Regions from separate parts of the Bacillus sp. FG16 genome, predicted to be linked through region 1. Evidence: predicted binding sites of a transcription regulator. Region 1 holds the regulator's gene; the other holds the start of a gene.
The links. Region 1 encodes LexA, which represses DNA repair genes until DNA is damaged. Its sites were predicted from a motif close to CGAACATATGTTCG; they were not measured.
Positions count from the first base shown of each region.

Region 2: ACODS7_RS00540 (DNA polymerase IV) is a predicted target of LexA. The motif match lies at 1,219-1,232, and genes of this name have one in related genera.

Region 1 covers NZ_JBMDKC010000006.1:96,385-99,812, reverse strand. The annotation lists gene ACODS7_RS04330 (PadR family transcriptional regulator) at 9-332, shown strand; gene ACODS7_RS04325 (DUF1700 domain-containing protein) at 325-867, shown strand; gene ACODS7_RS04320 (DUF4097 family beta strand repeat-containing protein) at 868-1,671, shown strand; gene lexA (transcriptional repressor LexA) at 1,762-2,382, opposite strand; gene ACODS7_RS04310 (YneB family resolvase-like protein) at 2,524-3,180, shown strand; gene ACODS7_RS04305 (DUF896 domain-containing protein) at 3,226-3,428, shown strand, end outside.
Region 2 covers NZ_JBMDKC010000001.1:81,444-84,871, forward strand. The annotation lists gene ACODS7_RS00535 (tripeptidase T) at 1-903, shown strand, start outside; gene ACODS7_RS00540 (DNA polymerase IV) at 1,252-2,490, shown strand; gene ACODS7_RS00545 (MgtC/SapB family protein) at 2,532-3,233, opposite strand; gene mgtA (magnesium-translocating P-type ATPase) at 3,307-3,428, opposite strand, start outside.

The sequences.
Region 1 (3,428 bases):
GATGGCACTTGAACGTTCAGTTTAAAAAAGGTGTGCTTGAACTTTGTGTATTAGCACTTGTAAAACGTAAAGATAGTTACGGTTATGAACTTGTTCAGCAAATTTCTAATAAATTTTTAATATCGGAAGGGTCAGTATACCCTTTATTGCGCCGTTTGACGAAAGAAGGGTATTTTCAAACGTATTTAAAGGAATCTACGGAAGGGCCACCTCGTAAATATTATCAATTAACAGAGCAAGGGGAAACGCAATTTCATTTGTTAGTAACAGAATGGCGTGATTTTGCGAAAGGGGTACAAGAAATTATTGAAGGGGTGGAATGGGATGAGTAAAGAAGGGTTTCTTAAAGAATTATCAAGTTATCTTAGAAAGTTACCAGAGGAAGAGAGGCAAGATATTTTATCGGATTATGAAGAGCACTTTCAGTTTGGGATAGAAGAGGGGAAAACTGAATCAGAAATAATACAGGGCCTCGGTTCTCCGAAAGTAATCGCAAAAGAATTACTTGCGATGTATCGCTTCGATGAAATGAAAAAAAATCCATCGACTTCAAATGTGACAAGAGCTGTTATGGCAGCGATTGGACTTAGTTTGTTTAATTTTATTATTGTGTTAGGCCCGTTAGTCGCAATTATTGCTTTTATATTTTCTTTTTGGATTGGTGGTATTGCTAGTGTAGTAACACCATTTTTCGTGATTGGAAAAGTATTTATGGGTACTTTTATATGGTTGGATCTTTTCGTTAGTATAACGTTTGTTGGAGTAGGTTTATTATTATGTATTATCGCTTTTTATAGTACAAAGTGGTTTAAGAGATTGTGTGTACGATATGTAATATGGAACTTCAAAATGATAAAAGGAGAGTAAATGATGAAAAAACTATTTTTAATCGCTATCGCTTGTATCATTATTGGAGTAATAGGAATTTCCCAAACATATGAAAAAGCAGTACAAACTGCTGAAAAAGGCGATAAAGAAAATATAATTAAAAACGAAACATTAAAAAATATAGAAGTTAAGTTAGATGCCGGGGATATTATTGTCCAAAAATCTCCTGACTCTTCTTTTTATATCAAGCAATCAGGAGATGTACGTAAACAAGAGATTCGTATCGCAGAAGATGGTGACACATTAAAAATTATTGGGGAAAGAGAAAAAGGTGCTTCATTTGATTTTTCTTTTTACGATTTTAGGTTTCAAACGTCTAAATTGACTCTCCTTGTGCCCGAACGCTCTTACCAAGATGTAAAAGTAAATTCATCTGCTGGACAAATCGAAATGAGTGATGTGAAAAGTGATAGCGTAAGTGTTAGAACACTTGCTGGAGAAGTAGAGTTGAAACAAGTAACGGCTAAGAATGTGGAGGGATCGACAAAAGCTGGTGAGGTGAACTTTAAGAAGGTATTAGGGAAAGTGACCGCAAAAACAACAAGTGGGGAAATAAATATTCAAGATCATGATTCTAAGTATAATCTAGAAGCAAGTTCAACTGCGGGAGATATAGATATTACTTTATCGGAAAAACCACAAGATGCGGTAATTACTGGGCAAAGTGCTGCCGGAGATGTAACAATTTTTAATGAAGAAAATAATAACGTAACAATTGGAAATGGTAGTAAAAAGATTAGCGGTAAAACGGCTGCTGGAGATGTGACGATTGAAACTCGTTAATAAGAAATAGAATGTATGGAAATCTATCAAAATACAAAAAAGAAGATAATTACCGTATATAAATAAGGTAATTATCTTCTTTTGTTATTTTTAATGTAAATCACGATATACGCCAATTACTTTCCCGATAACTGACACTTGTTTTAAAATGATAGGTTCTAATGAAGAGTTTTCTGGTTGTAGACGGAAATGGTCTTTTTCTTTATAGAAACGTTTAACAGTTGCTTCGTTATCTTCTGTTAAAGCGACTACAATTTCACCATTATATGCAGACTGTTGTTGGCGAACAACAACTAAATCTCCATCGAAAATACCAGCTTCAATCATACTATCTCCAGAAATACGTAACATGAACACTTGGTCTGCTCCAGCAACAATACTAGCTGGAAGTGGGAAATGTTCCTCTACGCTTTCGACAGCTGTAATTGGTAAACCAGCAGTAACTTTTCCGACAATTGGAACTTGAATAACAGATTGTGTTTCTGTATCGATTCGGTCTACGCCTAAAATTTCAATCGCTCGTGGTTTCGTTGGATCGCGTCGAATGTATCCTTTTTCTTCTAATCGTGATAAATGTCCGTGCACTGTAGAACTAGAAGCGAGGCCGACTGCTTGACCGATTTCACGTACGGAAGGTGGATATCCTTTTTCTTGTACTTTTAGCTTAATAAAGTCGAGAATGTCTTGCTGGCGTTTCGTTAACTTTTCCATGTTTTCTAACACCTCGTTTTCTTTCATTTTTCTTATTAATAAGTATAACATGTGAAAAAACATTCTACAAACATAAGTTCGAACAAATGGCTGATTTATGTTACACTATAGGGAAATAATAGGGAGAAAGAGGGGTTCAAAATGAATGCAATTATTTATGCACGTGTGAGTACAACGAAAGAAGCACAAGAAACATCATTATTACGTCAAAAAGATGAATTATTGCATTTAGCTGAGCGCTATCAAATGAATGTTTCTAAGGTGATTGAGGAGCAGGCTAGTGGATATACAATTGAGCGTGACGGTATATTAGAGGTGTTGGATACAATTCGAGACGAACAAATTGATGTGTTACTTATACAAGATGAAACGCGACTTGGTAGAGGAAATGCGAAAATCGCATTAATGCATTGTTTACATAAAGAAGGTATAAAAGTATATACGCATACACATAATGGTGAATTACAATTGTCGGATTCTGATTCGATGGTATTAGATATTATTGGTATTGTTGAAGAATATCAAAGAAAGATTCATAATTTGAAAATTAAACGAGGTATGCAACGTGCAGTAGAAAAAGGCTATCGTCCAGAAAAAAATTTAAAAAATCGGCATTTAAGTGTAGGAAGAGAGAAAAAAGAAGTGCCAATTGAGGAAATTGTACGTTTGCGAAAAAGTGAACTCACGTTTGAAGAAATTGCAGCAACACTACGTGGATTTGGTCATAATGTTTCAAAGGCGACTGTACATCGTAGATATGTAGAGTATACGAAGCAATTGCTTGATAAAGAAGAGTAACTATTGTATGATAATAATCAGTTTTGATTAGAAGGGGGATTCGAGATGATTAATCACGAACTCGTTGAACGCATTAACTTCTTAGCGAAAAAAGCAAAAGCTGAAGGTTTAACTGAAGAAGAGCAACGTGAGCGTCAATCGCTACGTGAACAATATTTAAAAGGATTTCGTCAAAATATGTTAAACGAACTTAAAGGAATTAAAGTTGTTAACGAAGAAGGTACAGATGTTACACCGACGAAATTAAA
Region 2 (3,428 bases), on a different contig from region 1:
TACTTTACTTCTCATATGGATACAGTAGTTCCTGGTAATGGAATTAAGCCTTCTATTAAAGATGGATATATCGTATCAGATGGTACAACAATTTTAGGTGCGGATGATAAAGCTGGATTAGCATCAATGTTCGAAGCAATCCGTGTTTTAAAAGAGAAAAATATCCCTCACGGTAAAATTGAATTTATTATTACAGTCGGAGAAGAATCAGGTCTTGTTGGTGCAAAAGCTTTAGATCGTGAGCGTATTACAGCGAAGTATGGCTACGCATTAGATAGCGATGGAAAAGTTGGTGAAATCGTTGTTGCAGCTCCAACACAAGCGAAAGTGAACGCAATTATTCGCGGGAAAACAGCTCACGCTGGTGTAGCACCGGAGAAAGGTGTATCTGCAATTACTATTGCAGCGAAAGCAATTGCGAAGATGCCACTTGGTCGCATTGACTCTGAAACGACTGCAAACATTGGACGTTTTGAAGGTGGTACACAAACGAATATCGTTTGCGATCATGTACAAATCTTTGCAGAAGCTCGTTCTTTAATCAATGAGAAAATGGAAGCACAAGTTGCGAAAATGAAAGAAGCATTTGAAACAACTGCAAAAGAAATGGGTGGTCATGCAGACGTTGAAGTAAACGTTATGTACCCAGGATTTAAATTTGCAGATGGCGATCACGTTGTAGAAGTTGCGAAACGTGCAGCTGAAAAAATTGGTCGTACACCTTCTCTTCACCAAAGTGGTGGCGGAAGTGATGCAAACGTAATTGCAGGACACGGTATCCCAACAGTTAACTTGGCAGTTGGTTATGAAGAAATTCATACAACAAACGAGAAGATTCCTGTTGAAGAGTTAGCAAAAACAGCAGAATTAGTTGTTGCAATTATTGAAGAAGTAGCGAAGTAATAGAATAGAAAAAGCGTGTAAATCAATTGTGATTTACACGCTTTTTATTTTGATTCGATTATTTTTATAAGGCGTATAAGCCAATACAAGAAAAATCATGGCAGTATATAATATTAGACGAGAGAAAAATCCAAACGTATTCATGTTGAAAATTGGAAGGAGTAAATAATTAATTATGATGATTAATATAACTACAAGGAACATATAGTTAATTTCATCATAATCAGCCTCTTTCACATGTGTATCCTCTTTATATGGATTATAAAAAAGAACAAGTAATTATTATAACTATTGTGCAAAATTTGATATAATGAAAGAACGAATGTTCTGATTAGGGGGGTGAGTACTATGCGAGAAATGTATCCGAAAAATGGTCGTGTAATTTTGCATGTAGATATGAATTGCTTTTTCGCATCTGTTGAAATTGCTCATGATCCATCATTACAAGGAAAGCCATTAGCGGTTGCTGGAAATGAAAAAGAGAGAAAAGGAATTATTATAACATGTAGTTATGAGGCGAGAGAATACGGAATACGTACGACGATGCCCCTTTGGGAAGCGAAAAGGTTATGCCCGCAATTAGTTGTAAGGCGTCCTAATTTCACATTATATCGCGAAGCTTCATTTCAAATGTTTCAAGTCCTTTCTCGTTTTACAGAAAAGATACAACCAGTCTCAATAGATGAAGGATATTTAGATATTACAGATTGCTACGCACTTGGTTCGCCTCTTGAAATAGCAAAGATGATTCAACAGGCACTATTAACAGAGTTGCAGCTACCGTGTAGTATCGGAATTGCTCCAAATCTATTTCTAGCAAAGACCGCTTCAGATATGAAAAAACCACTTGGTATTACCGTGCTTCGAAAACGCGATATTCCAGAACTGATTTGGCCACGTCCAGTTAGAGCAATGCATGGAATTGGTGAGAAAACAGCTGAAAAATTAAATGATATTCATATACAGACAATTGAACAGTTGGCAAAGGGAGACGAGCATATCATTCGCGCTAAAATTGGCAAGCACGGTGTTGATTTGCAAAGGCGTGCAAAAGGTATGGATGATAGGGAAGTGGATCCGAGTCAAATGGGACAGCATAAAAGCGTCGGTAACTCGATGACTTTTTCAAAGGATATGGATGAAGAGAAAGAATTACTTGATATGTTAGAACGTTTATCAAAGTCAGTGAGTAAAAGGTTACAAAAGCGAACCCTTGTCAGCTATAATATTCAAATTATGATTAAATACCATGATAGGCGAACAGTAACACGGAGTAAGCAATTGAAAAATGCGATTTGGGAAGAACGCGATATTTTTCAAGCAGCATCCCGTTTATGGAAGCAACATTGGGATGGTGATTCCGTGCGTTTACTAGGTGTTACAGCTACTGAAATAGAGTGGAAGACAGAATCGGTGAAACAATTAGATTTGTTTTCATTTGAAGAGGATGCAAAAAAAGAACCGCTACTTGCTGTCATTGATCAAATTAATGATAAGTATGGAACCCCGCTTTTACAACGAGGTAGTCAACTACTACGCAAGCAAGAGAAGTCGTTTCAACAAAAGTTAGAAAATAAGTTTATGTAGAAGGTGTCATGAAGTAGTAAATATCATGACACCTTTCCTATTTAACTCGCTTCTAAATCTAAAGAAGTCTTCCATCCAGCTCCAGTAACGCCAGATTCTAATAGCATTCTACTTACTATTTTTTCAATTAAGATAGCTGCATTTGTCTTGCAATGTAATGTAGCCTGTATACAAACTTTTTGATTAGAATCTACATCTTCACTATACAACTCTTTTAAACTGAGCCCTTCTGTACTTACCATATGCATAAGTAAAAAACGAATATGTGCTTCATTTTCTTCTGAACAAGTAAGGGAAAGTAAGTAGTTCGTTTGTTCAGGTGATTCTTCTTTTGATTTTTTATTCATAAAAAGAGCAATTGGGCGAAGAAGTATATTTGCTAGTAACACGCCGGCTGCACCTAATATAGCTGCAACGAGGAAACCGGCGCCTGTAAGAGTACCGACAGCAGCTGCACACCATAAAGTAGCTGCCGTATTTAGCCCTCTAATACTAAAACCATCGCGGATAATAACGCCACCCCCTAAAAAACCAATACCACTAACAACTTGAGCAGCAATGCGGGATGGGCTAGCATCATGATCAAGCATGACGGATAATAAAACAAATATACAGGCACCAAGTGATACGAGAGCATTTGTCCTCAGCCCGGCCATTCGGTGTCTCCATTGCCTTTCCATTCCGATGCAAGCACCTACAATAATTGCGATAACTAATCTGAATACAATGTCGTACCATACCATCATGGTCACCTCCATATATAAGTATCTGTTATGTTTTTTAGAATGAGCGGGGGATACCCACTCATTCTTATTTTTACAACCAGCTATGAAACTTTTTAATATAAAGCTTTTTCAGGAATTGTGTTAAGACAGCGTAGCCTAATAGTATTCCTACTAACCAAGGGAAGTAGCTAAGTGGCAATGCTTGTAAACCAA